Regions from separate parts of the Pseudotabrizicola sp. L79 genome, predicted to be linked through region 2. Evidence: riboswitches for the same ligand, from Rfam matches in the RefSeq annotation. Region 2 holds a riboswitch; the other holds the start of a gene.
What was found. Region 2 has a riboswitch for cobalamin ahead of V3C85_RS01740 (energy-coupling factor ABC transporter permease). Riboswitches for the same ligand answer to the same signal wherever they lie in the genome.
Positions count from the first base shown of each region.

Region 1: linked by a shared signal. The riboswitch ahead of V3C85_RS00480 (CbtB domain-containing protein) and the one ahead of V3C85_RS01740 (energy-coupling factor ABC transporter permease) in region 2 are both predicted to bind cobalamin.

Region 1 covers NZ_JAZHDA010000036.1:69-15,978, reverse strand. The annotation lists gene mrdA (penicillin-binding protein 2) at 1-618, opposite strand, end outside; gene V3C85_RS00555 (hypothetical protein) at 605-1,321, opposite strand; gene V3C85_RS00550 (hypothetical protein) at 1,345-1,836, opposite strand; gene V3C85_RS00545 (hypothetical protein) at 1,826-2,254, opposite strand; gene V3C85_RS00540 (c-type cytochrome) at 2,244-3,227, opposite strand; gene V3C85_RS00535 (cytochrome c) at 3,230-3,910, opposite strand; gene V3C85_RS00530 (hypothetical protein) at 4,042-4,416, opposite strand; gene V3C85_RS00525 (L,D-transpeptidase) at 4,421-4,981, opposite strand; gene V3C85_RS00520 (L,D-transpeptidase) at 5,505-6,068, shown strand; gene V3C85_RS00515 (DsbA family protein) at 6,065-6,832, shown strand; gene V3C85_RS00510 (cobalamin biosynthesis protein CobQ) at 6,837-7,424, shown strand; gene V3C85_RS00505 (copper-translocating P-type ATPase) at 7,553-9,652, opposite strand; gene copM (CopM family metallochaperone) at 9,730-10,155, opposite strand; gene V3C85_RS00495 (heavy-metal-associated domain-containing protein) at 10,185-10,373, opposite strand; gene V3C85_RS00490 (heavy metal translocating P-type ATPase) at 10,544-13,021, shown strand; gene cueR (Cu(I)-responsive transcriptional regulator) at 13,034-13,504, shown strand; cobalamin riboswitch at 13,522-13,737, shown strand; gene V3C85_RS00480 (CbtB domain-containing protein) at 13,773-13,949, shown strand; gene V3C85_RS00475 (CbtA family protein) at 13,968-14,723, shown strand; gene V3C85_RS00470 (hypothetical protein) at 14,859-15,845, opposite strand.
Region 2 covers NZ_JAZHDA010000040.1:86,023-101,932, forward strand. The annotation lists gene V3C85_RS01715 (metal ABC transporter permease) at 1-539, opposite strand, end outside; gene V3C85_RS01720 (metal ABC transporter permease) at 536-1,393, opposite strand; gene V3C85_RS01725 (manganese/iron ABC transporter ATP-binding protein) at 1,390-2,232, opposite strand; gene V3C85_RS01730 (metal ABC transporter substrate-binding protein) at 2,229-3,119, opposite strand; gene cobF (precorrin-6A synthase (deacetylating)) at 3,246-4,004, opposite strand; gene V3C85_RS01740 (energy-coupling factor ABC transporter permease) at 4,066-4,731, opposite strand; cobalamin riboswitch at 4,765-4,983, opposite strand; gene cobA (uroporphyrinogen-III C-methyltransferase) at 5,094-5,813, opposite strand; gene V3C85_RS01750 (cobyrinate a,c-diamide synthase) at 5,810-7,168, opposite strand; gene cobM (precorrin-4 C(11)-methyltransferase) at 7,165-7,944, opposite strand; gene V3C85_RS01760 (cobalamin biosynthesis protein) at 7,941-8,309, opposite strand; gene cbiE (precorrin-6y C5,15-methyltransferase (decarboxylating) subunit CbiE) at 8,306-9,484, opposite strand; gene V3C85_RS01770 (cobalt-precorrin-6A reductase) at 9,483-10,235, shown strand; gene cobJ (precorrin-3B C(17)-methyltransferase) at 10,208-10,945, opposite strand; gene V3C85_RS01780 (precorrin-2 C(20)-methyltransferase) at 10,942-11,694, opposite strand; gene V3C85_RS01785 (precorrin-8X methylmutase) at 11,697-12,326, opposite strand; gene cobG (precorrin-3B synthase) at 12,326-13,474, opposite strand; gene cobN (cobaltochelatase subunit CobN) at 13,471-15,910, opposite strand, start outside.

The DNA.
Region 1 (15,910 bases), on a different contig from region 2:
GGTCTTGCCGATCTGGTAGTCCGGCGAGCGCAAAAGCGGATCTGGTTCCCCGTCCTTGGCTGTGAGATCGCTGTCGCTGACGGGTCCCACATAGCCGACCTGATGGGCAAAGTCCGGCCCGAAGGGGTAGACCCGAGACAGGACCATCTCTGGGTGGACACCCGGAAGAGCCGGGGTGTTCAAGGCGATGATTGACAACTCTTCCCAAGTGACCCTGTCCTTCACGGTCACCGGGACAAAGCCCCGAACGCGGTCAAGTTGCTCCCGAATCCGGTCGATGTCCTCACCCGTCAGACCAAGAAGCCGCTGCAGTTTCGCAAGGACGTCATCGACGTCCCTGGCCTCCTCCTTCACGAGCGTGATCCGGTAGGTGTGTTCGTTGTCCGCGACGATCTTGCCCGCGCGGTCGAAGATGCGGCCCCGGTCGGGGCGCACCAGCCGCAAATTGATTCGGTTTTCCTCGGCCAGGAGGTAATACTCCTCAGCATCGCGTACACCCAGTTGCCACATCCGGAAACCAAGCACGCCGACCACCGAGGTCATCACACCGCCAAGCAACAGCGACCGACGTGTCGTTACCCGTGCGGCCCGAGCGAGATCTCGTTCAGATCGGCGCATGCTTGGCCCCCTCGTCCTGAGACTCCGGCATGCGTCTGCCGCCGATGGTTTTCAGGTAAGCGGCAAGTCGCAGTCCCAGGACCAAGACCACCAGCCCGACGAACCAATACTGCAGGGGGTTCGGCTCGGGCGTCGCCCGGTGAAAGCTGAGGAAGTGCATGAACAGAAAGTAGGCGACATGCGCTACAGACAGCCACCAGAGCGGCAGGACACCCATCTGCAGGAACTTCCAGCCGGAAACGCCCAGGCGGCGCATCGCGACATCGCTTGAGGTTGTGGCCAAGAGGACCGCGAGGAGCAAGGCGGCGATCCCGATCGCATTGGCCAGACCAAAGCCATGCTGAAACATCACATAGCTGAGGAGTTCGGGATGCCATTCGAAGCCGAAGAGCCGCATCAGGTCCCATTCGACCCAGCCAACAAGGATGATTGCAGCATGCGCAAGCGCCAGAAGGCAGCCGTAGATGCCCGACTCGCGGCGGTAGGGCAGCACCAACACTGCGGGTCTGAGGAGCCGGGCCAGAGGACCCAGACCCATCGAAAGCGCAACCAGCACCAGCGAGGCGTCGGCAAGTGCCCGGTTCCAGCGGTGCATCGGACTCCACTCGCCATGGATAGCCGCAAAGATCAGAACGAAGGCAGCAGAGAGGAGGGCCATCAGCCCGTGCCGCAAAAGTACATTCCGGCTCAGCCGTCGGAACATGGGGTCATGGACCGTGCCTGCCTTCATTTCACGTCACCCCGATCAAGGCCCCGCAGTCCCTGCACCTCCCTGTTGCCAGAGCGGACAGCGCGAAACCGGCGCCACGTTGTCAACGCAGCGATGCCCATGATGACGAGCCCGGCAGTCGCAAGCCACGGCCGGAGCGGATCAAACCAGGCAAGAAGCGCGGGTCCACCGAAGACCAGCATGAGCACCTTGTTGCAGGTTGGGCAGGCGATTCCGAGAAAGCTGGCAAGTCCACCCGTCCCGGAAGCGCGCAAGTTACACTGAGGGACCCACATCGCCGCTGTCACACCTCCAAGGAAGGCCGTCAGAACGGTCGCGACGAACTCCCAAGGCCCGACTGGAGTCATCCGGACAAAAAGCGGGTTCGCCCATACGGCAGTGACAGTGCCGAGGACCACAAACAGGGTGATGCCAACAGCCAGGCCGCGCAGGTTGCGGCGAAGGCTGTCATCATTCAGAAAAGTTGCCGGACCTGGGTTATCGCGCATCAAACTCGACCTCTGCAAACTCTTCACCAAAGCCCACACTGACGACCCAACGACCGACCATCGGCAGCTTCACGTCGGCGCGCCAGACGCCTGCCTCGACCAGCTGAAGCGGCGGCGCTACGCCGTCCATGTGCATGTCGACCATCGCAAAGTTCACGTCTGGCCGCATGCCGGCAGCTGCGCCGGCGTCGGTATCGGGCATGAACTGGATTTCGACCCGAACGTCACGACCACCGAGCGCGTAGACCTGGACGTCCATCCGTCCGTCCGAAAGCGCTTCGGACACTTTGGCTGTCACCGATGGATCAGCGGAGGTCGTGTCGCGCGGATCGAGGGGCCAGACGGTCGTCCAGATGAAGACACCGACGAAGACGGCAACGCCCAAAGCCAGAATGACGGCAAGCGCTCTATTTCCCATTTCCCATATCCATCTGTGAATGATCCATTCCGGCCATCGGGGTCTCGACTGGCGTCGGTGCGGGCGCTGGAATGTCGCCTGTGCCCTCGGGGTCGAGGAGGTAGGTGGCAATGGCCTCGCGGTCGGCATCGCTCAGAAACGACGTACCCTCTGCCACGACCTCGGCCATGCTGCCGCCGAAAGCATCCCCGTTGGGCAGAATCCCGGACTGAAGCGCGTAAGCCAGGTTCGCAACGCCCCAACCTTTTGAGAGGAGAACGTCACTCAGAATTGGTGGTGCTTTGCTGCCCCCTGGAAGGCTGTCGTTCCCGGCAAAGCGGGCGCCGTCATCAAGGCCCCCTGCCAGGGTCCGGCCCGTGTGGCAGGCGGCGCAATGTGCAGCCCCCTCGACCAGTTGCCGTCCGCGGTTCCATGGGGAGGACGTGCCCATAAGTGCGTCCGTCTTGGGCGTATCAAGGTAGGCCGCGCGCCAGAGCTTCAGTCCCGATCTGAAATTGAAGGGCAGGCAGACGTCGTGGGGAGGGGCTGCATCGCCAACAGCCGGGACGGTGCGGAACGCCTCCCAGAGGTCGGCAATGTCCTGATCGGTAAAACCGGCGTAGAAAGAGTAGGTGAAGACGGGGTAGTAGGGGTCGCCGTCAGGCGACACCCCTTGACGCACCGCCTTGGCGAAATCCTGGACGGTCCAGCGCCCGATCCCGGCCTCCGGATGCGGTGTAATGTTCGGAGGCACGAAGGTGCCGAAGGGTGTGTCAAGAGGCGCACCTCCCGCAAGCGCCAATCCTTTGGCGGCCGAGTTGGTATGACAGGACACGCAGCCACTTGCGCGCGCGAGATAGGCCCCACGTTCGGCATCGCCGGAAGGGAAGCTCGCGGGCTCGACCTCCCCGATCGGCCACAGTGCCAACACTCCGGCACCTATACCTGCCACGATGGCTGGGAAGACAAAGGAAAGCCGGATCAAACCTCGCATGGTCAGTTCCGGCCCGCACGAAACTGCGCATGACAGGAAGAGCATGTCGCGCTGATCCGGTTGAAGAGGTCGTCCGCCGCCAGTGTCGTCAGATCAAGCTCCAAAATTGTCGGGTCCGATGTCCCTCGTGTCACCGCGATCTTTTCCGGAGTCGTTCCGTATCCCATCAATTCCGCGACCGTGAAGCCCTGCGCCGGTTGCGGTGTTCCGGTCATGTCCATGCCCGAGTGATCCATGCCAGCCATCTCGCCATTTGGCGAACTCGCGGGCTCGAGGCCGTTCGGGGCAGCTTCAGCCAAGGCATCAGCATAGGCCTTCAGCTCTTCGGAGAGGGCCGCGAACTCCTGCCAATCGGACCAGATTTCCGGCTTGGCATAGGTGACGCCTTCAAGGCTGTTTTCAGGGAAGAGCGACAGCATCGTCCCGCCCGCATGACTTGCAATGACGCTGGCGCCTTCAGACACAATGAAGGTGTCATAGGGCACGGTGCCCTGCATCATCGGTGCCAGTTCCGCGATGGTGTCGCGCATTGCCGTCATTCCGTTCATTCGGTCCAGGACGACGCCCGTCGCCCCCGTATGTGCCAGCGCCACTGCCGCGACGGCGGAAGCGGCAAGCGCGATCGCGCCCGTCCATTGAGATTTCATCTGCCTGACTGCCCTTGGTTTCTTGTTGTTGATCATTGGCTGCGCCCTGCCGGTCAGGCGGGTCGCACCTTGGGACGCATTCTCGAGTCAGGCTGAGAAAGGGTCGAACCTGAGCCAGTCTTTCAAACCGGCTCGTCTGGTCATCGAACAATCGTTCGGCCCGACTGTCAGGTCAGGATTCGCGGGGGAGGGAGTGTGATGGCCGGACCGCCAAAACGGCGTTGCGACTGCTCAGCGCCGGGCTGAAGCACAGCCGGAACGACCGTGGGCTGTATCGATGACAGAGCATCTGGCAAAACGAACGCCGTGCAAATCACGCCGGGGTGGCAGGCAGGCGTTGCGGAAGATTGCTGTTCGGGGGTATCGGCAGCCTCGACGGTGAGGTCGGAATGATGCTCGTTGCCAGACGCTGCTTCTGCAGATTGTGCCAACTCCAAGCCCAGGACTAGAGCAACAGTCAGAAGCCACATCGACACGAAGCGCGACAACCTGCGTACAAGCAGGTTTTGCGGGAGGGCCAAAGGGGTTGCTGTCGATTTCATCAGTTCAGATCAGCTTGACTTTCGTTCCGACCGGCGTGCGATCGAACACCTCTTCGATGTGCTCATTGTAAAGCCCGATGCAGCCGTTCGACGAGCGACGACCGATCTTGCGCGTGTCGTGGGTACCATGAATCCGGTAGTACTGCCACGATAGATACAGGGCGCGGGTGCCAAGCGGATTGGTTGGATCGCCTCCTGGCACAAAGGCTGGCCATTCCGGGTTGCGCTCCCGCATCGAGGGCGTCGGAGCCCAGCTCGGGTTTTCCCGCTTCTCGACGACCTCGGTATATCCCCGACGGGTCAATTCATCCGATAGCGGAACCGAAGTGGGGTAGAGAATCATCTGACCATCGTTCGTCCAGTGCTGGAGAACCTTGGCTGTGGTGTCAGAGATGATGACCCCGACCCCAAGCGAGTCGAAGTGGTCCTGCCACTCATGGGTACGGAACGCCGAGATGTTGTTTCGGACGGGCCCTTGGTTATCCTCGGTTGCGAAGGCTGCCCGGCCCGTCAAGAAAGGCGCGGCAAGGGCTCCGGCAACGAAAAGTCGTCGACTGAATCGCATGGTCTGCTCCTCTTTTTTGTAACCTTTGCCGGCTTCCAACGTGGGAAGGTCTAATCACTTTGCGTCGCACTGGGGTCACAAAGAGGTGAAGCCGTGGCGCTTTCGCCGATTTTGCTGGGAAATTCTCTGCTCACTTCGATGTGAACACCTCTCCCATACACCAAGAGCGCTATTCTGTGTCCATGCGTAAGCTCGCGAACATTCTGTGTGGTATGTGCTTGCTCGTCGCCCTTCTCTGGGCGGCGCTTCCTGATCACGCATCCCACGGTGCGCATGTCGATCATGCTCAAACCGCAGCTGTGGACCAGGAGGCCCTTTGCAGCGACGGCTCAGGCCATGCCTCCTGCCAGCTTGTTGCAACTGCCACCTTGTCATTTTTCGAGGTGGCACCGTCTGCCAAGTCAGCGCAGTTCGTGATCACGCCGGTCTCGGCTTCGAGCCGAGCCTTTGCCCCCCAACGTCCTCCTCCGCGAACCTTCTTCTGAGCAAACCCTCGTCCTTCACGTTCCCCTCAGGAGTTCGCATGATTTTCCGTCGATCCTTTCTCACTGGCGCAGCCGCCGCAGCCCTGTCGATGCCAACCGTCCTTCGTGCCCATACCGAAGAAACCTTTGTCCTGGCCGACGAATTTCAACCTCGCGAGGTCCGAGTCCGAGAGCAACATGCCCCCGGTCAGATCCTCGTCTTCCCGCGAAGTTTCTTTCTCTATTATGTTTTCGATTCCGAGCGGGCCGTCAGGTACGGTGTCGGCGTCGGGAAGGCCGGTCTGGCATTCAAGGGATCGGCAATCATCGAACGTAAGGCCGAATGGCCGTCATGGCGCCCGACAAACGACATGATCCGCCGGAATCCCGATCGGTATGCCCAATTTGCTGATGGGGTGCCGGGCGGACCTGGAAACCCTCTAGGCGCTCGAGCCCTCTACCTTTACCGCGACGGGCGCGACACCTACTACCGGATTCACGGCACGACAGAGCCCTGGTCGATTGGACAATCAGTGTCGAACGGCTGCATCAGGATGCTGAACGACCATGTGATCCAACTCTACGAGCACGTACCCGTCGGAACACCAGTGACAGTCCTGTGACGATCCGCCGTCGTGATCTCTTTGTAGTGGGGGGAATCATAGCCTTGATCTATGGAGTGCGGGCCTTGCCTTGGGATCGCCTTGGAGGACGCGGGCTGTCCTATGTCGACATAGAGGATGTGCCGCCATTTCGTCGACTGGAGCTGGCCGGTCATACCTCCACGGCAAACATCGCCCTTGCCGGTCTCGATGGGCCACTACCTGATGCGGGAGCACGCAGGGCGCGCATGGAGACCCTGCGCACTGACCCATGCCCAGCCCTGTTCGGAAATAACTCCCCGGATGCTGTGGTTCCGATCGCCTACTTCAGTGAGTTTCGTTGCCCCTTCTGCCGTGCACTCGAGCGGGATCTTGAGACCCTGCTGGCCGAAGATCCGGCTGCGTACCGGCTCGTGCAACACGAACTTCCAATCTTCGGGCCGCCGTCTGAACTGGCCGCCCGGGCATCTGTTGCCGCCGCACGTCAGGGCAAGCAACAGGAGCTTCGCCGCCGCTTCATGCGGACACCGATGGTTGCCGAAGAGGCCTCGGTGCGGCGTGTGGCGGAAACCCTTGATCTGGATGTCGAGCGGCTCTTGATTGACATGTCCTCCGCTGCGGTTCAGGTCGAGCTCGAACGAACACGCGCACTTGCCGATCTCTTCGGGTTCATCGGCACCCCAGGTCTGGTGATCGGCCGGACCGTGCTCACCGGTGCGGTTCCCCTCTCCCTCCTCCGAGAGATTGCGCAAGAGGAGAAGGCCGAACCAGTTCCGGTCTGTTGATACGATGAACACACCAACCCATATGCTGATCGGGGCTGCCGTCTTTGCGCGTCCCATCGTGCCGGCCACTCTGGTAGCGGCCATGCTGGGCGGCCTCGCCCCTGATGTCCCGATGTTTGCATTGGTCCTATTTTCGACACGCCTGGTCGGAATTCCGCAGCATGAAGTCTTCGGAGACCTCTTCTACTCGGACTCATGGCAGGCCATCTTTGCCGTTGATCACAGTTTTTTCGTCTGGGGCCTGCTTCTTGCTCTTGGACACTGGCGACGTCACCTCATTCTTACCGCCTTTGCAGGAGCCGGCCTTTTGCATGCGGCCACCGACTTCGTCACCCATCATGACGATGCCCGCCGCCAATTCTGGCCCGTGTCGGACTGGGTATTCCGCAGTCCGGTCAGCTACTGGGACCCGAACTATTACGGCGGTATCATCGGCGTGGTGGAACTTGGGCTGGTTCTGTTCGCCACTGTCTTTCTCTGCTGGCGGCACCAAAAACTCTGGCAGCGCGTCGTGATCGTCATTTTGGCTGCTGTGTTCGTCGTACCCGTGATTGTCACAGGTGGCTTCCACGGACTTCACGGCATGGGCTGAAAGAGCGCAACGCAACCTGCTCCAGGTTCCCGCTCGGCATGGCTTGAATGGCCATTCTGGATTGATCGCGCCGCCCCTCGCAGCTTACCGAAAAGCCCGCTTGGTCGTCCTAAGCGCTCAATGTTTCCTTAGCTCGATCTGTATCGCCGCAACAGTTGCGCGTTGATGGCAACAATGATCGTGGAGGCCGACATGAATACGGCACCGACTGCAGGCGTCATCAGGAAGCCGGTGCCGAAAGTGATGCCAGCCGCCATTGGAATGGCAACGGCGTTGTATCCTGTCGCCCAGATCAGGTTCTGAACCATCTTCGAATAGGTCGCTCGTGACAAACCAAGAATGGCCTCGACGTCCCTTGGGTCAGAACGCACCAAGACCACGTCAGCGGATTCCACGGCGACATCCGTTCCCGCACCAATTGCAATCCCAAGATCGGCTTCGACGAGCGCTGGCGCGTCGTTCACCCCGTCTCCGACCATGGCGACTTTCAAACCCCGGGCGCGAAGTTCTTTCACGCGGGCCGCTTTCTGATCCGGGAGCACCTGTGCGAAATATTCATCGAGGCCGAGTTCTGCGGCGACCGACTTCGCGACACCCTCTGCGTCTCCTGTCATCATGATTGACCTGACGCCCTTTGCCTTGAGACGCGCTACGACATCACGCGATTCCGTGCGCACGATGTCTGCCAAAGCAAGCAACGCATAGGGCTGGCCGCCGACCTCCAGCACCACGACGGTCTTGCCGGCCGCCTCCAGCAGGGCGAGTCGGGGGTCGGTTACAGGTCTGTCCTGCCGCAGGAGATGACTGGGGCTGACAATCGCGATTTCCTGCCCTTCAACGCGCGCCGTTACGCCAGCACCAGTGATGCTCTGCAATCCTTCCGGGGCCGGAAATCCGATGCCACGGGTTTTCGCGGCGGCGACGACTCCCATGGCGATCGGATGCTGCGACTGGCTTTCAACCGATGCCGCAAGGCGCAAGGCGGTTGTCTCGTCGCCATCTTGCAGCAAAACCAGATCGCTGACGCCGAACCTGCCCTCGGTCAGTGTGCCTGTCTTGTCAAAGACCACGGCATTCAGATCCCGCGCACGCTCGAAGGCCGCACGGTCGCGAATCAGCAGTCCGTTGCGCGCTGCCAGCGATGTCGAGACGGCCACGACGAGCGGCACGGCAAGGCCAAGCGCATGCGGGCAGGCGATGACCATGACCGTCACCATCCGCTCAAGCGCAAAAGTGGCCCCCGCCCCGACCGCATACCAGTAGCCGAACGATCCGAGGCCGACGGTGATGGCAATCCAAGTCAGGACAGTCGCTGCGCGCGAAGCCAGATCCTGTGTGCGCGAGCGGCTGTCCTGCGCCACTTTCACCATGGCGATGACCTGTGACAGGTAGGTCGCCTCGCCCGTCGCCTTCACCTCGATGGTAACAGCACCTTCGCCATTTACCGCACCGCCGATGACAACCTCGCCCGCAGACCGCGTGACAGGTTTCGATTCCCCGGTCAGCATGGCCTCGTTGAAGGATGATGTGCCTTCGATGATCGTTCCATCGACCGGCACTTTGGCGCCGGGGCGGATCACGACCCGGTCGCCGGCAATCAAGGCCGCGACGGGCACGTCCTCCGTTCCACCGTCCGCAGTAACGCGCAGTGCGGTATCGGGCAGCAGGCGGACCAGTTCCTCCAAAGCGCGAGAAGCGCCGAGGACGGACCGCATTTCAAGCCAATGGCCCAAAAGCATGATCGTGACGAGCGTGGCCAGTTCCCAATAGAACGGCTCTCCGCCGGGCAGTCCCAGCGTGACGGCAGCCGAGTAGAAATAGGCTGTAGAAATGGCAAGCGCGACCAGCGTCATCATGCCCGGACGACCACTGCGAATTTCCGGAAGTGCCCCTTTCAGGAAGGGCCAGCCGCCCCAGAAATAGATGATCGAAGACAGGGCCAGCGCGACCCACTCTTCGCCAGCAAACAGGGGTGCCATCCCTTGCCCCGTAAAGTCCCGCACCATCGGCGACAGCACCAAGACTGGGACGGTCAAGATGAGGCATACCCAGAACCGGCGGCGGAAATCGGCCACCATGTCGCCGTGTCCTGCGTGGTCACTACCCCCCTGTGGCGCATGCCCCATCGCGGTGTGATCAACGGCGGGCCTAGCACCATGGCCCATCCCGGAATGGTCCATTCCGGCCACCGGCGGGTGGGTGTCCGGTTTCTGCGCGTTGCTGGCCATCAAACCGAACTCCTTTGCGTCCCGGATTGCACGCGGCGCGGCCGATCCCGACCGCGCCGCCCAAGGTCATCCCGGGCTTACATGCCCTTGGTGGCGAGAAAGGCCTTGAGCGTGGCGATCTCGGATTCTTGCGCCGCAATGATCGCTTCGGCCAGCTTGCGCATTTCGGGGTCCTTGCCGAATTCAAGCTGAATCTTCGCCATGTCGATGGCGGCCTGGTGGTGCGGGATCATGCCCCGGGCGAAATCGATATCCGGGTCGCCGGTATAGGGGACCATCATGTCGGCCATCATCTTGTCCATCGCGGCAGCGCTGGCGACGGTAGCCGGGTCATTGGCGAGTTCCGGGGGTATCAGGGTCGCATGGCTCATCATGCCCATATCCCCCATGCCCATGCCGCCCATGTTGGAGTGGTCCATGCCCTCCATGGTTTGCTGGGCAAATGCGATCCCGCCGACAACAGCAACAGCCGCAATAGACAGCGCTAGAGTACGTTTGTTCATTCAGATTTTCCTTCGATGGTTATGTTTTGTCAGGCAGGCGCGTAGCCGACCTCAGTCAGCGCAGCGACCAATCGGTCGCGAGAAGCCGCTGATTTCACTTCGACCTTGTGCGAGGCCGGATCTGCGCTCACCTCAGCGGTGGGGTCCACCGCCTGGATCGCCTTGGTCACACTGCGTGCGCAGCCGCCGCAGGTCATGTTCTCGATATGGAACTGCATGAGTGTCTCCTTTTGGACAATCGCCTCATGCAACTCGATATGGGCCTTCCCACCGTTGTAAGGTCAAGGGAACAAATCCGTGAACAGACAAATTGAAATCAGGGCTTGACCTTACCATCATGGGAAGCCTTATCTCAGTCAGCGGAGTAACTCGCCACTGGAGTGCCGCGATGAACATACAAGTCCCTCAGAACGCCACGGCAGACCTCGGCCGGATCGTGATCGACGTCGAGGGCATGACCTGCGCATCATGTGTCGGGCGCGTTGAGCGCGCACTGCAGGCGGTCTCCGGGGTAAAAACCGCAGCCGTCAACCTCGCGACGGAACGGGCAGAAATCATCGGGCCAGACCTCGACCGGTCGGCGCTTGTCAAGGCAATCGAGGACGCGGGATATGATGTTCCAACGCGTCCGATTGATATCGTCATTGAGGGTATGACCTGCGCCTCCTGCGTCGCGCGGGTAGAGCGGGCCTTGAAAACGGTACCCGGTGTGACCGCAGCCAATGTCAATCTGGCCACGGAACGCGCAACGGTCACCGGAACGGCGGACCTTGCCTCCCTCATCGGCGCAATCGCGGATGCGGGTTACGAGGCACGGGCAGCAGCCGAAACCGCCATCATGTCAGAAGAGTCCGCCGCGAAGAAAACGGCCGAGGAAGCCGCATTGAGGCGCGATGTGCTTTTTGCTGCGGCTCTGACTCTGCCGGTTTTTGTCCTCGAGATGGGATCGCATCTGTTCATGTGGGTCCACATGGCGGTGATGAACAGCATTGGCATGCAGAACAGCTGGTACATTCAGTTCGCCTTGACGACCGTGGTCCTCCTTGGCCCTGGCCTCAGGTTTTACCGCAAGGGGTTTCCGGCCTTGGCGCGTCTGGCGCCTGATATGAACAGCCTAGTCGCGGTCGGAACGTTGGCTGCCTTCGGCTATTCCCTGGTGGCAACCTTTGCCCCCGGAATCCTTCCCCCAGGCACCCAGAATGTCTATTTCGAGGCGGCGGCAGTCATCGTCACATTGATCCTCCTTGGTCGTCTGCTTGAAGCTCGCGCAAAAGGCCGGACCTCAGAGGCGATCAAGCGGCTGGTCGGACTTCAGGCCAAGACTGCGCGTGTCCTTCGCAATGGCGGCTTGGTCGAAGTGCCGGTCGCCGAAGTCCGCCCGGGCGATGTCGTCGAGGTCCGCCCCGGCGAGCGGGTGCTGGTCGACGGAGAGGTCACGACGGGCGCAAGCTGGATCGACGAAAGCATGATCTCTGGCGAGCCCGTGCCGGTCGAGAAGGCACCGGGCAGCACCGTGACCGGCGGCACAGTAAACCAGACCGGCGCCTTCAGTTTCCGGGCGACGGCGGTGGGCGAGGCTACGATGTTGGCTCAGATCATCCGCATGGTCGAAGCCGCGCAAGGCGGCAAGCTGCCGATCCAGGCGTTGGTCGACCGCGTGACGATGTGGTTCGTTCCCGTCGTCATGGCGCTTGCCGTCCTGACTTTCGCCGTCTGGCTGATCTTCGGGCCTGATCCGGCCCTGACCTTTGGCCTGGTCAACGCCGTCGCCGTCCTCATTATTGCCTGCCCCTGCGCCATGGGTTTGGCCACACCAACGTCGATCATGGTCGGCACCGGGCGTGGTGCCGAAATGGGCGTGCTCTTCCGCAAGGGCGAGGCCCTCCAAGCCTTGCAGAGCGTCAAGGTGGTCGCGTTCGACAAGACCGGTACCCTGACCGAGGGCAAGCCGCGCCTGACCGACATGGCGCTGGCGCCGGGCTTCGACCGGGCCGCAGTGCTGGCAGTGGTGGCGGCTGTCGAAGCGAAGTCCGAGCATCCGATCGCCCGCGCCATCGTCGCCGCGGCCGAAGCCGAGGGCCTGATCCTTCCCGAGGTCACTGCCTTCGATTCCGTCACCGGTTTCGGTGTGACGGCGGCGGCGGGCGGACAACGAGTCGACGTCGGCGCCGACCGCTACATGGTCAAGCTCGGCCTCGATGTCTCGGGCTTCGGCGATACCGCGACCCGGCTCGGCGACGAGGGCAAGTCACCGCTCTATGCCGCCATCGACGGCAAGCTTGCTGCAATCATCGCCGTTGCGGATCCGATCAAGGAAACCACGCCGCAGGCGATCCAGGCATTGCACCTGCTGGGGCTGAAGGTTGCCATGATCACCGGCGACAATAGCCGCACGGCGAACGCCATCGCCCGCCAGCTTGGCATCGACGAAGTTGTGGCCGAGGTGCTGCCCGACGGCAAGGTCGCTGCTGTGAAACGTCTGAAGGCGCAAGGCCTGCTTGCCTATGTTGGCGACGGGATCAACGATGCGCCCGCCCTGGCTGAAGCGGATGTGGGCCTTGCCGTCGGCACCGGCACCGACATCGCCATCGAGGCGGCGGACGTCGTACTGATGTCGGGCAGGCTGACTGCGGTCTCGGATGCCATCGCGCTGTCCAAGGCCACGATGCGAAACATTCGCCAGAACCTGTTCTGGGCCTTCATCTACAATGCCCTGCTGATCCCGGTTGCGGCAGGCGCGCTGTGGCCCGCCTTCGGTCTTCTGCTGTCGCCGATCTTCGCCGCCGCTGCGATGGCGCTGTCGTCAGTCTTCGTTCTTGGCAATGCGCTACGGCTGCGGCGCTTTGCACCTTCAAGCGCCGTGTAAGGAGGCCCTGAGATGAACATCGGTGAAGCTTCAAAATCTTCGGGCGTTTCTGCCAAAATGATCCGCTACTATGAGTCAATCGGACTCATTCCGGCAGCAGGAAGGACGGTTGCAGGATATCGCGTCTATACGATGACCGATGTTCAGCTTCTGCGCTTCATCCGAAGGGCGCGGGATCTGGGCTTCTCCGTCGAGAAGATCGAGGAGTTGCTGGCGCTCTGGCAGGATCGTGCACGGCAAAGCGCTGATGTGAAACAGATTGCGCTTGAGCAGATCGCCGGTCTTGAAGTTCGAATTCGTGAAATGCAGGCAATGATGGACACGCTTCGCCATCTGGCGGATGCGTGCTGCGGCGATCACCGCCCGGACTGTCCGATCCTAGCAGACCTCGTGAATGGCCCCGATCAAGGCAGTAATGGGGGCCAGGATGAACGAACTCCCGCGTCCCGCTCCGAAAAGGCTGCCGGGCTTCAAGCGCATTGACTTTCTACGGCCTGCGCATGATCGTGATCTTGTTTGGTGTTCATGGGATGCAGAGTCCCCGAACTCAATCGGGAATGAGGAAGGGTGGACCCAATAGCGGCACCCGACGCCTCAGCCGCCCCCGCGACTGTATGCGGTAGTGGCCCTTCGACACGCCACTGGGCAACTGCCCGGGAAGGCGAAGGGTTGCAGTGACCGTGAGCCAGGAGACCGGCCAGACAGGAGGCTTAACCCCAATCCCGTCGGGTGTGACGGGCGGAGAAACATCATGTCTGCCACCACTCTTTCCACCGCGTCCGTACAGCACGCAGGACTGGTTCGGCCCATCCTGACCAGTGCTGTCCTTGGTACGTTTCTCATCTTTGCGGCAGGTTTTGCCTCTTCAGATGCGCTGCATGCCGCAACACATGATACCCGCCACGCCACTGGCTTTCCCTGCCACTGACAGATCGAGTTCGCTGACATGACGAGGTCCCTGCTGTCCGGCGGGGTGATTGCGGGTGCTATTACAGGTCTCGCGGTTGCCTTTCTGCAGTTTTTTCTGATCCAGCCACTCATCATCGAAGCCGAGCGATACGAGACCGGCGAACTTGTCCTGATGGGGGTGGCGCAAGATGACCCCTCGGGATCGAGTGGCGATAAGGTCCTGCCTGCGCACGATGCCCACGACGCCAATGACGAGTTTGCTGTTGTCGTGCGAAGCGGCTTGACGGTTCTGACTTTGGTCTTGACCTGGTCAGGCTTTGGCCTTGTTGCGGCAGCTGCTCTTGCGACACACCGTGCCCTGTGGGGTCCACACAGCATTTCTGCACCCGCGCTCGCCCTTTCCGGCTTCGCTGCTTTCGCCCTGTCACCCAGCTTGGGACTGCCACCGGAGTTGCCAGGCATGCTGGCCGCTGATCTGTCGGACAGGCAAATGTGGTGGGTCATGTCGGCGGCGGCGACGGTGGCGGGGCTTTTCCTCGCCAGTGGGGTCAAGTCCTGGCCTGGGCGTCTCGCAGGGCTTGCCTTGATGGTGGCCCCCCACCTTCTCGGGGCACCGCAGCCACCTGCTTCCGTCCCGGTCATTCCTCCGGATTTGGCCGCGCTCTACAGTGCCCGGGTACTCGGCCTGAGCCTGATCGGTTGGCTTGCTCTCGCATCCCTTCTCTTCAGATTGATGCCGGAAGACGGGCGGGAGCAACCTACTGCTGTCGCAGAAGCTGTTGATACCCGTTGACAGAGCAGTCGGAACGACGCATGCGCTCCATTCTTGCGGTGATCCGATCATCGTCCTTCACATCCTGAACCGCACGATGCATGTCGAGGAGAACTTTTTTCCGGACGGCTGACACCCCACGCCTGTGAAGGGCTGTCAATTCGCAGCGCGCCACATCCGATACCGCCCCTGCCCCGTCACCTCGCGGATTAGACCCCGCTTCTCCATCCAGGCGAGGTTGCGCTGGACGGCGGCGCGGCTGGCGCCGGTCAGCACCTCAGCCATTGGGGCGGATACAAGAGGCCATTCGGTCAGCACGGCGCGCAAGGCTGGGGGTGTTCTGCCCGACAGCGTGGCCATCTCGGTTTCGGACCGCGCTGACCAAGCCTCGATGTCGTCGAGGTGCCGCATCGCGGTCCGGCTTGCCGACTCCATCCCGTCGAGCCATCGCACCAGTCGGTCAGCGGCTGTACCACCGGCGCGCAGCCCCCCTGCCCCGCCCATGGCGAGAGGGACAAATATCGCTCCCCTGCCCTCGCTGGTCGCAATCCGCGCGGCCGTTACAGCCGCTTCCACACGGTCTCCGTGCTGCCCGAGACCCGCCAAACTCCAAAGGTGGAACCCCATGCAGGCGCGGCTGATCGGGTGGAGATCAGCAGCTTGCGCCATCACGTCCAGCCAACCCCCCGCACGATCCGCGAAGGACTCCGCCTCATTCGCCAAGTTTTCAGGGTCACGGCGATCCACAAAAGCGGCCAGGTCCACCTCCGGCCTTGGCCCTCCCGTCAGGCGTCGCACCGCCCATCCGACGCGTGCCAATGCGGCCGTGTCGTCTTGAACTCCAGACAGGCGCAGGGCGATCCAGAGCGCCAGTCGATCCGGCCCGATGCGGTCGCCTGCGAACCAGCTTAGGTCGGCCGCTTCGATCAGGGCGAGCCTGTGGCGCCAGCCCTCCGGCCCCCTCCGCAATCGCTCGTCCAGCCCACCGAGCCGACCTGCGACACGGGCGAGCCCCGCGGCATTGTCCGCCTCGGCTTTGCGCCAGTCATAAACGATCGCTGTCTCGCGGTGTTCGGCCCTGGGGCCTGGCGGCGGATCGTCTGGCACGTCTTCGATTGGACCGGGCAGGAACCACTGTCGCATTTTATTCACCATTTCAGCACATGTTCATTACGTGATTTCTGGAAGATACCGCGATATTGCACATC
Region 2 (15,910 bases):
AGACCGTAATGCAGCCAATGCACCCGCAGACCCACTGCTTGCGCCTGAATCGGGTCAAAAGCATGCAGCAGGAACTCTCTCTGCTTGGCCAGGATGATAAAGCTGACAACAGCCCCGATCACCCCAGCAATCCAAAGATCATCGGTGCCAACCCCCAGCATATTGCCAAACAGGATGTGGTCCAGATGCACATCGGTGCGGATCTTGGTGTAAAGGACGATGCCAAAGCCGAACATGCCGGAAAAGACAATACCCATCACCGTATCTTCCTTGACCCGGCTGTTGCCCGACAAAAACCCCGTCGCCACTGCACAGGTCATACCCGCAACAAAGGCGCCAATGATCAGTGGCAGGCCCAAAAGATAAGCCAGCACCACACCCGGCAAGACAGCATGGCTGATTGCGTCGCCCATCAGCGACCACCCCTTAAGCACCAGAAAACATGACAGCAGGCTGGTCGGAACCGACAGCAGCGCCATGATCAAGAACGACTTGGTCATGAAGGCGAATTGGAACGGCATCAAAAGCGTATCGATCATGATGCCCTCAAGGCTTCGGCCGCGCGGCGGCGACCGGCAAGATAGCCATGTTTGGGCGCAAAGACAAAGGCGGCCAGAAAGATCAGGGTTTGCAGGCTGACGATCAGCCCCCCCGTCGCCCCATCAAGGAAAAAGCTGAGATAGGCCCCGACAAAGCTGGTGCCTGCCCCGATTGCCACGCTCAGCATCAAAAGCCGGGGAAAGCGGTCGGTCAGCAAATAGGCCGTGGCACCCGGCGTGACGACCATGGCAATCACCAGAAAGGCCCCCACCGTCTGCAATGCCGCAACGCAAGAGGCCGAGAGCAGTGTGAAAAACACCACCTTCAGAACATCGGGCCGCAGGCCAATGGTGCGGGCGTGGGATTCGTCAAAGAATGTCACCATCAGGTCTTTCCACTTGGCCAGCAACACCACCAGAGACACCGACCCAATGATGGCCAGTTGCAGCGTATCTTCGGGCGTGATCGCCAGAATATTGCCCATGGTGATGGTCTCGATGCTGACCGATGCTGGTGAAAGCGACACCATGAACAGGCCAAGCCCGAAGAATGAGGTAAAGATCAGACCAATCACCGTATCTTGCTTAAGACCGGTGCGCTGGCCCAGAAACAGCATGGCCCCCGCAGCAAGGCCACCAGCCGCAAAGGCACCCAGCGCGAACGGCAGGCCCAGCATATAGGCGCCGGCAACACCGGGCACGATCGAATGGCTAAGCGCATCTCCGATCAGCGACCAGCCTTTCAGCATCAGATAGGCCGAAAGAAAGGCGCAAAGCCCACCCACCATGGCACTGACCCACATGGCCGTGAAAATATAGCTGTAAGAAAACGGCAGCAGCAGGGTATCGATCATCGCCCGCCCTCATCGCCGTAAACGACAAAGGGGCGCTCATCATCCGTGATCACGCGCACTTTGCGGCTGTCATCATCATCATGCAGATCAGAACCGCCCAGAACAAAGTGGCGCAGCACCCCGCCAAAGGCACGCTCCAGGTTTTTCTGGGTAAAGATGTCCTGGGTCGGGCCATAGGCCAGCACGGTTTGCTTGACCAGGATGGTGCGGTCACAAAACTCGGGCACCGAGCCTAGGTTATGCGTGGACACCAGCATCACCCGCCCTTCCTCGCGCATCTCTCGCAGCAAGGCGATGATGGCATCTTCGGTTTGCACATCGACACCGGTAAAGGGTTCGTCCAGCAAGATCACCTTGCCATCCTGCGCCAAGGCGCGGGCAAGAAACACGCGTTTCCTTTGGCCGCCCGACAACTCTCCAATCTGGCGTTTGCGGAAGTCCAGCATATTTACGCGCGCCAAGGCATCTTGCACAGCCCGGTGATCGGCGGCAGAGGGGCGGCGGAAAAAGCCCATGTGGCCATAGCGGCCCATCATCACCACATCTTCAACCAAGACCGGAAACGTCCAATCCACCTCTTCTGCCTGCGGCACATAGGCCACGATGTTTTGCCGCAAAGCCTCTTTTACCGGCAGGCCCAAGACGCGGATATCACCCTTGGCGGCGGGCACAAAACCCATGATCGCCTTGAACAGCGTAGATTTACCCGCACCATTGACGCCCACCAACGCCGTGATCGTGCCGGTGGGCAATTCAAAACTGGCGTCCTTCAGGGCGGCATGACCGTTGCGATATGTCACGGTCACGTCTTGAGCGCTGAGGCCCGGTGATGCCATCATTGCGTCAGTCCCTTGGCCACTGTTTCGGTCGTCACGCGCAGCAGATCAAGATAGGTGGGCACGGGGCCATCATCGGCGGTCAGGCTGTCAACATACAAGACCCCACCATAGGCGGCCCCCGTTTCACGCGCCACTTGCTGCGCCGGGGCTTGGCTGACCGTGCTTTCGCAAAAAATGGCCGGGATCTGGTTTTCGCGCACGGTATCAATCACCCGACGCACCTGCTGTGGTGTGCCCTGCTGATCGGCATTGGTGGGCCACAGATACAGTTCTTTCATCTGGAAATCGCGCGTCAGATAGCCAAAGGCCCCTTCACAACTGACCAGCCAGCGCTGCTGTTCGGGCACAGCCATGATCTGTTGCCGCAAAGGGCCGATAGTTTCGGTGATCTGCTGCTTATAGGCCTCGGCATTTGCTGCATAGGTTTCGGCATTTTGCGGATCGTGCTGAATGAAAGCGTCACGGATGTTGTCAACATAGATCAGCGCATTCGACAGGCCCATCCACGCATGTGGGTTCGGCTTGCCATCATAGTCACCGCCCGAGATGCTGATCGGGTCGATCCCGTCTGACAGGGTGGCGCTGGGCACGTCTGACAGATTGGCAAAGAACTGCTCGAACCACAGTTCAAGGTTCAACCCATTCCACAAGATCAGATCGGCATCCTGGGCCTTGATGATGTCACGCGGCGTGGGCTGATAGCCGTGAATCTCAGACCCCGGCTTGGTGATGCTTTCCACGATGGCCACATCACCCGCCACATTCTGGGCCATGTCGGCGATCACCGTAAAGGTGGTCACCGCCTTGAATTTGTCATCTGCCGCCATTGCCGAAGTTGCCGCCAGAAATGCCAGGCTGGTTGCCAACAGAAAGCCACTGTTTTTCATGTCAGACCTTCGATCTTGTTGCAGGTTCACTGGAAAGCTAGGGCAGTCTTGATCGTCATGCAATGATATTGAGAAGCATTCTCAATTCTTTCCCGCAAACAAAGCTGTGATCGCGGCGATCTGCACTCAATGTTTGCGCAACAGATAGATATCCATGATCCAGCCATGCCGGGCGCGGGCCTGGGCGCGGGTGGCAAGGATCTGCTCTGACACCTCGGCCAGCGGGCCACTCAGCAGGATCTGTTCCTCCATCCCGACATAGGCCCCCCACCAGATCGAAAGCCCGGCAGGATCAAGCGCCTGAAATGCCCCGCCGGAATCAAGCATGACGACCGCAGTATCTACGCCAGCGGGCCAGCCTTCGTCACGCAGGCGGCGGCCCGTGGTGATGATGACCGGGGCACCCAGTTCGTTCAAGGCAATCGCATGGGCGGCGCAGAGCGCCTGAATGGCGGTGATCCCGGCAATCACCTGCACCTTAAGCGGCAGACGTTTGCCAACGCGTTCAGCAATGCGCAAGGTGCTGTCATAAAGCGAAGGGTCACCCCAGACCAGCAGGCCAACATTCGGCCCACCGCCATTTGCCAGATGCCGCTGGATCGCGTCTTGCCAGCGGTCGGCGATGGCGTCGTGCCAATCATGCACACGACGCAGATAATCCGGCGTGGCCGGATCGCGCACCGGCAGATCAAAAGCCTCGATCCGGGTGGTCGGGTTGGTCAGACACGAGTCACAAATGGCCCGGCGCAAACCCGCTAGATCAGCCTTATCATCCCCCTTCAGCGGGATCAGAATCAGATCACAGGCATTGATCGCCTTTTGCGCCTGACGGGTGACATGGTCAGGGTTGCCAGTGCCGATGCCGACAAGCGTTAGCGTAATCATGCGGTTCTCATGCAAATGGGGGGCCTTGCGGCCCCCAATGTCCCAAATTTGAACCCCAGTATCAGGCGAAGAGACGCGGAGTTACAAGGCCAGAACCGCGCAGGCCATTCAGCCGCTTGGCAACAGCCAGAACAGCCAGATCAACCAACGGCTCCAGCAGGATGACGGTCATATAGGCCGCGCCAAAGGCACCGATCGCCGCGACATTGGTAAAGCCCTGTCCCAGGATCGCCCAGAAAGCCACCCAAGCGACAACACCCCCCTGAAACGCAGTCGAAAGGGCCAAAGCCTGGCTGTATTTCAGATCGACATAAGCCGTGCCCGGCGCAATCAGCCGCTTGGCCACCAGATGCAAGGCGAACAGCGGCACCAGCAAGGTGGTGACGTTCATACCATACTGCGGCAAATCAAGCGGGGCAAAGAACAGACCCTGCAACAGCAGGCCCATGGCCAGACCGATGGCGGCCGGGGCCATCCCAAAGATCAGAAACAGGGTCGAGCCCAAGATGAAGTGCACTTCGGAAACGCCCGCCGAATAATGCGGCAGGATTTCAAAGAAGGTAAAGACAGCCGCCGTGGCCATGGCAGAGCGCGCCACCAACGACATCAGGCCCTGGGTGCGCAGGGCATCCCAAGCGGTTTTCAGGGTATAGAGGCCAGCCGTGGCAGCCGTGGAATAGCCTACGACCAGTTTTGCGCCGGTGACGACTTCGTGTTCAATATGCATAACGTTCTCCGACCGTCACACCCGACGGCGTTGCAGGTTTCATCGCGTAGGGCCGGTCTCCTGGCTTGCGGGTCATAGCAGCCTTCACCTTCCCATCCGGTTGCCCAGACAGTGGCCGTCGAAGGCCGCTCACCGCTAACAGTCGCGGGGGCGGCTGGGGCTGTGGGCGCCGTATTCGGTCCGCCCTTCCCCATTCCCGTTTCAGTCCCGGCGCTTTGCGCCTGATGGGACACCTTACACCGTCAGTTGCGCCCAAAGTGCCATATCGGTCAAGGCGCAATTGCGCCCTTTTTAGATGATTTGCGACGGCGCCCCTTGAATTTTTGCATTTGAGACACAACGACGGCCAGCACGCCAAGGGTTCAAGATCTTGCCAGAGATCCGTACAAGATAAGCGCGGGCTGATCACCGCGGCTTTGCGCCAGACTGGCCGCCAGTTCGGCCACGGTCGAGCGATGCAGCGCCTGTTGCGGGTGACCAACGGCCTCGGCCAACAGGGCTGGCGTCTCAGGCGGCAAGCCATGATCAATCAGACCCTGCGCCAGAATGGGAAAGGTGCGTTTGCCCATGAACACCACGGTCGTGGCCCCGGCATCGGCCAGCGCCGCCCAGTTCAGACCTTGCGGCAGATCGCCTGTCACATCTGCGCCCGTCACGAATTGCACACGCCGCGCGGTCAACCGACGCGTCAAGGGAATGCCTGCCGCCGCCGCCGCCGCACAGGCCGAAGGCACGCCGGGGACGATTTCATACCCCACACCCACCTCGGTCAGGGCAGTGATTTCTTCCTCTAACCGGCCAAAAATGCCGCTGTCGCCAGACTTCAGGCGCACAACCTTGACCCCCGTCAACGCATGTTCAACCAGCAACCGGCTGACATGGTCTTGCTTGGGCGAGGGTTTTCCCGCCCGTTTGCCCACGGCGATCAACTCGGTTTGCGGCCCCGCATGCGACAGAATGGGGCCTGACGAAAGATCATCGAACAACACCACATCTGCCTCGGCCAAGCGGCGCGCGGCCTTTAGCGTCAGCAATTCCGGGTCGCCGGGGCCAGAAGATACGAAAGATACAAAGCCGGTCATGGTGTTGTCTCGGTCTGGGCCTGCGCAGGGGCAATCAGGTGAAAAAAGGTGCCCGTCACCCGGCCGCCGCCGGGCATGTTACGGAATGATCCGGTTTCAGGCACCGGCTCGCCATTGGCATCACGCACATCGGCCAATGGCGCATCGGGTTGGGCCACAATCGTGGCATAGTGGAATTCATGGCCGCGCAACGCACGCGCGCCGGTCAGCCCCGGCAATGGCTGATGTGGGCGGGACATGCGATAGCCCAAATGCATGCGGCGTTTGGCAAAGCTGGTTTCCAACCCCAGCAGGCCAACCATCTGATGCCGCGTGCCATCTGCTGCCACCACACCCTGACCCAAGGCCATATAGCCCCCGCATTCGCCATGCACCGGGCGCGTTTCGGCAAAGACCTGCAACCCCTTCCGAAACGCCGCGGCCGCCGCCAGCCGCGGGCCGTGCAATTCAGGATAGCCGCCAGGCAGCCAACACACAGTGGCCGAGGGATCAGGCACCTGATCGGCCAGTGGCGAAAACGGCAAAATCGTCGCCCCCTGCGCGCGCCAATCGGCCAAAAGATGGGGGTAAACAAAAGAAAACGCCGAATCCCGGGCCAAGGCTATTCGTTCCCCCGGCGCGGGGATGGCTGGGCTGGGCTGGCTGGGCATCTGCGACACAGCCGCTGCCGCCCGAATAGCCGCCAAATCGCAATGCGCAGCAACAAAGGCCCCCGCTTCTGCCATGATCGCCTGCAAGCGTGGCAGTTCCTCGGCCTGCACAAGGCCAAGATGGCGCTCGGGCAAGCTGATTTCGGCCTTGCGTGGCAGCGCACCCAGAACCCGCAGGCCCGCCGCCTCCATTCCGACCCGCACCAGGGCCTCATGTCGGGGCGAGGCGACCTTGTTCAGGATCACCCCTGCCACCGTCACCCCATCCCGAAACAGCGCCAAACCCTTTGCCACAGCCGCTGCCGTCTGCGCCTGACCCGAGACATCCAGCACCAGAACCACAGGCCATCCCGTCAGCGCGGCCAGATCGGCACTTGCCCCGGTGCCAGACTCGCCCGGCCGTGCCACCCCGTCAAACAGCCCCATCGAGCCTTCGGCGATGATCAGATCTGCCCCCATCGCCACCTGCATCTGCGCAGCCAGCAAGGGCGGTGTCATCGCCCAGGTATCCATGTTGAACGACGCACGGCCTGCCGCCGCTGCGTGAAAGGCCGGGTCGATGTAGTCGGGCCCACTTTTGAACGGCTGAACGCACAGGCCCTGAGCCCGGAACGCGGCCAGCAGGCCAAGCGTCACCGTGGTTTTTCCTGTGCCCGATGCCGGGGCAGAAACAATAAGTCCGGGGGGTGTTCCGGGGGGTGTCATGCGCTTTCCGGGAAACGGGGGTTGGTGCCCACAGGGCGATAGCGGCGGTCATAATCGCCCGCATATAGCCGGCTTTCGTCAAAATCCTCGGCGCCAAGCGAATGCCCAACCAGGATCAGCGCTGTCCGCTCTCCTTCCCCGATCGAGGCATCGATCGTGGCCAGTGTCGCCCGCACCACCCGCTGATCCGGCCAACTGGCCCGGAACACCACGGCAACCGGGCAATCAGGACCATAGTCTGGCGTCAGCCGTGCCACCACATCGGGCAGCACATGGACAGACAGGTGAATGGCCAGAACCGCCCCTGTCCGGGCAAAGTTTTCCAGCGTCTCGCCATCGGGCATCGACGAGGCACGGCCAGATGTGCGGGTCAGCACCACCGATTGCGCCACACCGGGCAGCGTCAGTTCGGCAGACAGCGCAGCAGCGGCGGCGGCAAATGCGGGCACACCCGGCGTTACATCATAGGCGATGCCCATGGCCCGCAGGCGGCGCAACTGCTCTCCCATCGCTGACCAGACCGACAGATCCCCCGAATGCAGCCGCGCCACATCCTTGCCCTGCGCATTGGCCTCGGCAATCTCGGCCATGATTTCATCCAGGCTCATCGAGGCTGTGTTCACGATCTTGGCCCCGGGCGGGCAGTGTTGCAGCAAAGCCTCGGGCACCAGACTGCCCGCGTAAAGGCAAACCGGGCAGGCAGCGATCAGATCGCGCCCGCGCAGGGTGATCAGGTCGGGCGCACCGGGGCCAGCGCCGATGAAATGAACGGTCATGCGAGATCTCCTGAACTTGTCGCGATGGCGGCTGTTGCCATGCCCCCCGGCGCGGAAATCCGCGCCAATGTGATACGCGCACCCGGCCCCGCAGCCACCAGTGCAGCGGCCTCGGCCACTGATCCGGTGCCATGCATGGCGGTGATGCGGGCAGATTGGGTGGGGGTTTCCACCCCAGCCACGGCCACGGCCAGAATGGGCAGATGCCGGTCGCGGGCCAGCGCCACCAGGTTCGGGTCGGTGGACTTTTCCGGCAAGGTGGCAATCGCTGCAACCACACCGCCCTGTTCCTCGGCCGCGGCCAGCACGGCTTGCAACGCCGCAAGGGGGGTGCCTTTGCGAAAACCGATCCCTGCCACCTTCATCGCACCACACTCCACTGCACCACGGGCCGCGCGGCAGACCACCCGCGAAACCCGCCCAAAGGCGTTGCTTCGGCCAGATCAATCCGCAACAGACTGCCACCGTGATTTGCGTGGCATGCGGCCAGAACGGCCTCTGTCTCTAGCGTAACGCCATTTGCAACCAGCCGGGTGCCCGCAGGCAACAGCGGCCAAAGGGCGGCATAAAGCGCATGGTCGCCACCGCCCCCCACAAAGACGGCATCCGGCACCGGCAAGCCGACAAGGGCCTGTGGGGCGCGCCCCTGAACAACGCTTTGCCGATGCGCCACGCCAAAGGCATCTGCATTGGCGCGGATGTTTTCCACGCGTTCGGCCCTTGCCTCAATCACAATGGCTCGCCCCCCGGCAAGGCACCATTCCACCGAAATCGACCCCGATCCGCCGCCGATATCCCACAAAATCTGCCCTGGTCGCGGGGCCAGTGCCGACAGCGTCAGCGCCCGAATGGGGCGTTTGGTGATTTGCCCATCAGTGGCAAACAGATCGTCGGGCAAACCACAGGCACGGGGCAAACCTGCGCCCTGCGGCAGATCGGCACCGTCCAGCGCCACAGCGACGGGGGCCACGGTATCCGGCCAATCGATCCCTTCACGCACCCGCTCACGCACGCCGCCCAGCGCCTCGCACACCGTTACGCGTGTTTGGGCAAAGCCGTTTTCGCGCAACCATGCGCCCAGCTCGGCCACAGCGGCGCCATCACGCAGGGTGCAGATCACCCGAACCCCACGCGCCAGCACCGGGCGCAGACGGGCAAAGGGGGCGGCATGCAGGCCAAGGCACTGCACCTCCTCTAGCCGCCAGCCCAACCTTGCAGCAACCAGAGAGAAAACGCCCGCCTGCGGAAAAGCCCGCCATTCCGACGGGGCAAGATGGGCCGAAACCGACCCGCCCGCACCGAACCAGAATGGATCACCTGAAACCAGCATAGCCACCCGCTTGCCACGCAGGGCCAGCAGCGGGGCCAGATCAAAGGGCACTGGCCAAGGATGGCCACGCAGGCCGGCATCGACCAAGGCCAGATGCCGTGGCCCGCCAAAGACCATTTCTGCCCGTTCCAGTGCGGCGCGGCTTGCATCTGACAGGCCTGCCAGTCCATCTTCGCCCAAACCGATGATCGACAGCCAAGGGTCAGACATGACGCGCATCCTGCTTTTGGGCGGCACGACCGAGGCCAGCCGACTGGCCCGCAGCCTTGCCGCTGCGGAAATGGATGCCGTCTTTTCCTATGCCGGGCGCACCGACGCGCCCGTGGCCCAGCCCCTGCCCACCCGCATAGGCGGATTTGGGGGCGTTGACGGCCTGATGCGCTATCTGGATACGGGCGGGATCAGCCATGTCGTAGACGCCACCCACCCCTTTGCCGCCCAAATAAGCCAGAATGCCATTGCCGCCTGCACTGCGATGCATATCCCGCTGATCGCGCTGGAACGCCCGGCATGGCACCCGCAAACGGGGGATAAATGGCACAGCGTGCCCAGTATTGACGCGGCTGTGCAGGCCCTGCCCGATCAGCCCGCGCGGGTGTTTCTGGCAATCGGCAAGCAGAACCTGACTGCCTTTGCCGCCAAGCCACAGCATCATTATCTGTTGCGGCTGGTTGACCCGCCAACGGCGCCCCTGCCTTTGCCGCAGGCCGATGTCGTGCTGGCGCGTGGCCCCTTTGACGTGGCGGGTGATACGGCGCTGATGCACCAGAACCAGATCAGCCATGTCGTCGCCAAAAATGCCGGGGGCCTTGGTGCCGCTGCCAAGCTGACAGCCGCGCGCGCCCTTGGCGTGCCCGTCATCCTGATCGACCGCCCCACACTGGCCGCTCGGCAGGTGGTTCACAGCGAAGAGGATGTCATGGGCTGGCTGCGTCATGGTGCCACCGAGCGCGGCGTGTAAACCCAGGTCCCCACCCGGCGCGTGGCTTCATTTCCCACAATCACCACGGTGCGCATATCGGCCATTTCCGGGGTTGCCTCTTCCAGAGTCACGGTGCTGATCCGCTCATCCGGGGTGGAAACGGCACGGGCGAACAAGATCAGCCGCGCGGGTTCGCATTCCTCGCGCAAGATCTCAAGCACGCGGGTAAACTGATGCGGGCGGCTGGCCGAACGCGGGTTGTAAAACGCCATGGCAAAGCCACCCCGTGCAGCATGGCGCAAACGGCGCTCTACCTCGCTAAAGGGTTTCAGATTGTCTGACAGGTTGATGGCGCAAAAATCATGGCCCAAGGGCGCCCCGGCCCGCGCCGCCGCTGCCAGCATGGCCGTGATGCCGGGCAAGATGCGAATATCGGTTGCCTGATGGTTTGGGCTGGCCTCCAGCGCCTCAAACAAGGCACTGGCCATGGCAAAAACGCCCGGATCGCCTGATGACACGATCACCACACGCCGCCCTTCGGCTGCCATTTGCAAGGCGGCACCGGCGCGATCCAGTTCAACCCGGTTGTCCGAAGGATGCAACGTCAACCCATCGCGCGGGGCCACCCGCGCGACATAGGGGATATACCCGACCACATCCGTGGCTTCGGCCAAGGCTGCCGTCACCTCGGGCGTAACCAAGGCTTCACTGCCTGGCCCAAGGCCGGCCACAGTGACCCAACCGCTCATTCCTCGGCCCCCACAACAGGGCGGCGACCGTGGCCATGCACCAGAACAATCGCAAAATAGGGGCAATCCTCGGCATCAACATCGGCGAGTTTTGCCACCCGTTGCCCCGGCATCGTGCCGCGTTCGATCAACCACGCATCCTGTAGCCGACCCGCAGCGGCAAGGGCGCGACGCACGCGGGGCAGGTTGCGCCCCGTCTTCATGATCGCCAAGGCCTCTGACCCGGCCATGTGGCGCACCAACTCTGCTTCGGGCAATGTGCCCATCAACACGGTCAGAATATCATCGCCCCAAGTGATGGGCACGCCCGTGGCGTTCCAGCAACCCACCATGCCCGGAATGCCCGGGATCACCTCGACCGGCACAAGGTCTTTCAGCCGCACATAAAGGTGCATGAACGACCCGTAAAAGAACGGGTCCCCTTCGCACAACACCACAACCTCTTCACCGGCGGCCACCAACCGATGCAGACGCGCTGCCCAATCGTCGTAAAACTCGGCCAGCGCGCGGTTGTAATCGGGGCTGTCAAAGGGAATTTCCGTTGTCACCGGGTATTCCATGGCATGTTCAACGGCACCGGGGGCCAACATGCCCTCAACAATCCGGCGCGCCTGCCCCTGGCGGCCCGCCTTGCGGAAATAGGCGATGTGGCGGCCCGAGCGGATGACCCGATCTGATCGCACCGAAATAAGATCGGGATCGCCCGGCCCCAACCCTGCGCAAATGATGCGGCCCTGTGTCTGTGCCATGGTCATTCCTTGCGAGAAGCGAGGGCATTCACCGCCGCCACAGTGATGGCTGAACCACCCAAACGCCCCTCGACAATCACCCAAGGGGCGGGGCTTGCCTCGGCCAGAGCGGCCTTTGACTCGGCCGCGCCGATAAAGCCCACGGGGCAACCAATGATGGCCGCCGGGCGTGGGCAAGCGGGATCTTCCAGCATGTTCAGCAGGTGAAACAGGGCCGTGGGGGCATTGCCAATAGCCACCACTGAACCGGCCAGATGCGGCCGCCACAATTCAACCGCGGCCGCCGACCGGGTGTTGCCCATCTGCGCGGCCAAGGCGGGCACCGAGGGGTCATGCAACGTGCAAATGACCTGGTTTCCGGCAGGCAGACGGGGGCGGGTGATGCCTTCGCTGACCATCCGCGCATCGCACAGAATGGGGGCGCCGGCCTCTAGTGCGGCGCGGGCGGCAATGGCCATGCCGGGCGAAAACTGCACATGACGCTCTAGCCCGACCATGCCTGCGGCATGGATCATCCGCACGGCCACTACCTCTTCTTCGGGCGTAAAGCGGGCCAGATCAGCCTCGGCCCGGATGGTGGCGAAAGAATTGACATAGATGGTCGCGCCATCAGTTTCATAGGCATAGGGCATCAGGCAAGGCCTTTCAGGTCCAGCCCCGCTTCGGGCAGGGCGGTTAGATGGGGGGTGTCTTGTGCAGAGCCCCCTTTGACAAGATCAAATCCCCGATCTGTGGCGATCAGCGTCAGCGCCGCAGGGCCTGGATGCGCGCAGCCCTTGGCACAGCCCGAAACATGCAGCGTCTGACCCACAGGCACCTGTGCGGCCAGCCGCCGGGCCAATGGGCGCACAGGGCGCAGCGCCTGCACACATCCGGGCGCGCCCGTGCAGGCCTGCACCCGCAACAACGGATCATCGGCGCGCAAGATCAGCCCCGGCAGGTTGGGTAGCGCGCGGGCGCCTTCCACCAGCACCATGCGCCACGGTGTCACGCGCAGATCACCCAAAGCGGCCAGCTGGGCCAGAGTTTCAGCCTGCATCTGCCCGAATTCAAAACCAACCAAGGCCCCTTGCGCCACCAGACCGGGGCCCGGCATTGCGGCCGCAGACGCAGGGGCAACCGTTCCCTGCAAGGGCCCGGTCGGCACCACGCCACGGGCCAAAAGGGCCGCCATGCGCCCACGGCCATTTGTCACACCACCCTGCGCCACAAACCAACGCGCCAAGGCAACCGCCCGGTGCGGGGCGGTGGCCCAATCGACAGGTGCCCCATGTGCTGAACCATCACACCGCAGGATCAACCCACCCTTGCCATCCCCTTCCAGCCGGATATCGGCCGAAACCGCAGCCAGAACCGATGCGGGGCCGGTATCAACGGCAAAACCGAATTTTCCCGGCAATTCTGGCGCATCGGCCAAGGCATCGCCCAAGCGGGTGGCCAAATCATCCGTTGCCGCATCGGCAAAAGGTGTGACCAGCAGATTGCGCCGCGCCTCAGCCCGGATATCGGCATCAATCAGGCCCAGCGCGCGCAGGTCATCAAGCAGGGCCGGGTGGCTGGCCGCTGTCACCCCGCGCAGTTGCACATTGGCGCGGGCGGACAGATCGATCAGCCCATTGCCATGCTGGCGCGCGGCCAGGGCAATGCCCATCGCCTGCGCCGCCGTCAGCCGCCCGGCATTGGGGCGCACCCGCACCACCAGCCCATCGCCTGACATCATCGGCCGCAATGCACCGGGGCACCAGCCTTGAACCACGAACTCGGCTCTGGCACCGCTCATCGCGCGCCCTCCAGTTCTGCGGCAATTGAATTGCGCAGTGTCAGCCACAGGCCAGCATCGCGCAGGCGCTGAAACAGATCACGCAGGGCGGCCAGCGCCATGGGGTTTTCCTGTTCCATAAAGGCCACAACATCGTCGCGGCCCAAAGTGGCCTGATGATACAGATCAAACAGATGCGGGGGCACCACTGCCGCCAGATGGGCAAAGGCAGCCATGTGGTCCAAGGTGGCTGTAATCTCGGCAGCACCACGAAAACCATGGGCCATCATGCCATCCGCCCAAGCCGGATTGGCCGCGCGGGCCCGCACGACACGGGCGATTTCCTCGGTCAGGCTGCGGGCGCGGGGGCGGTCGGGCTGTGTGGCATCAAGGTGATACAGCGCCGGGGCATCGCCCCCAAGACGCGCGACGGCAGCGGCAAAACCGGCCTCATGCGCGGCATAATCGGCGGCCAACAGCAGATCGCTTTCCGGCAGATCCTGGGCATGCACAAAGCCATCGGCCGCCAGCACCCGTGCCTCGATGCCAGCACGATCATCGCGCGACACGCCATCTGCCCCGATCGCCCAAGCCGAGGCCGCCAGCCATGCCTCTCCGGCTGCGGCACGGGCTTCGGCGGTGAATTCATCCATCGCCACACCCATGCCAAGGCCATATTGGCCCGGACGCGGCCCGAACACCCGCGCGGCCCGCAGAACATAGGGGTTGTCTTCGGCAGATTCTTCGCGCGCGGCCAGTGCGGCAGCGCCCGTTTCAAACAAGGCAGCCAAGCCGGGGAAAACGTCACGAAACAGGCCTGAAACGCGTAGGGTAACATCAATACGCGGGCGCCCCAGCAAGGCCAGCGGCACCACCTCGACCCCGGATACCCGGCCCGATCCGGCATCCCAGACAGGCGCAAGGCCGGCCAGATGCAAGGCCATGGAAAATTCTTCGCCCGCTGTGCGCATCGTGGCACTGCCCCAAAGGTCGATCACCAAGCCCTTGGGCCAATCGCCGTGATCCTGCAAATGTCGCCGCAACAGCTCTTCCGCCAGCTTTACCCCTTGGGCGTGGGCCGACCGCGACGGCACCGCGCGCGGGTCAACGGCAAACAGGTTGCGGCCCGTGGGCAACACATCAGACCGCCCCCGTGCCGGAGAACCCGAAGGCCCCGCCGCCACGCGCTTGCCCGACAGCGCCCGCATCACACCGGCACGTTCAGCATCACCACAGGCACCCCGGCCCAGAATATGCAGACCTTCGCCATACTGGCTTTCCTTGATGTCGCAGACAAAGCGATCAACGCGGGTGATCGCCTCGGCCATGCTGGCATCGGCTGGCAGGCCAAGATCGGCCTCAACGCCCGAGGCCTGCGCCTCGGCACGGATGTCGGCCATCAGTCGGTCACGGCGCGACGGATCAAGCCCATCAGCCGTGGAATATTCGTCCAGCAACCGCTCTAGCCGCGCCATACCTTCGGGCAAGGCCGATTGCGCAAGGGGTGGCGGCAGATGACCCAGGGTCAGCGCCCCAATGCGCCTTTTGGCCTGCGCCGCCTCGCCCGGATCATTCACGATGAACGGATATATGACTGGCAGATCACCGATCAGCGCCTCGGGCCAGCAGGCATCAGACAGCGCCACCGATTTGCCCGGCAGCCATTCCAGCGTGCCATGCGCGCCCATATGAATCAGCGCATGCAAGCCCTGGCTGCGCAGCCAAAGATAAAAGGCCACATAGCCGTGCCGGGGGGTGCGCGAAAGATCATGATAGTCATCGTCGCGGCTGACCGCTTCGCCACGCTCGGGCTGAAGGGCGATCAAGGCATGGCCCTGACGCAGGGCAGCAAAACGAAAGATCTGACCATCGCAGGCCGGGTCATCGGCCGGATGGCCCCAAGCGGCAGCCAGATCATCGCGCAGGGCTGCGGGCAAGCTTTGCAAAGCCGTCAGATATTCGGAAAGGGGCCAGTCAAAGCTGTGGCTTTGCAAGGCACGCGCCAGATCATCCGGCGCCGTGGTGCCGTAACCTTCGCTGGCCAGATCAGCCAACAACACCTGGGTCGAGGCCAGTGCATCCATCCCCACGGCATGGGCCATCTGATGCGCCCGGCCCGGATAGGTGGACAGGATCACCGCCAGTTTGCGTTGCGCCACGGGGGCAGCGGCAAGGCGATGCCAAGCCTTGACCTTGGCCACAGCCGCCGCGATGCGGCCCGCATCTGCCCGGTGGGCAAAGCGCGAAAATTGCAGATCAGGGTCGCGCTTGCCCGGCGATTTGAACGACACCAACCCGGCAAACAGCCGGCCATCCACTTCGGGCAAAACGACATGCATCGCCAGATCGGCAGGTGAAAGACCCCGGTCTGAAACCGCCCAATCACGCCGCCGCGCCGTGGACAGTGCCACCTGAAAAACAGGGCAATCAAGGCCATCAAACGGGGTCGAGCCATCC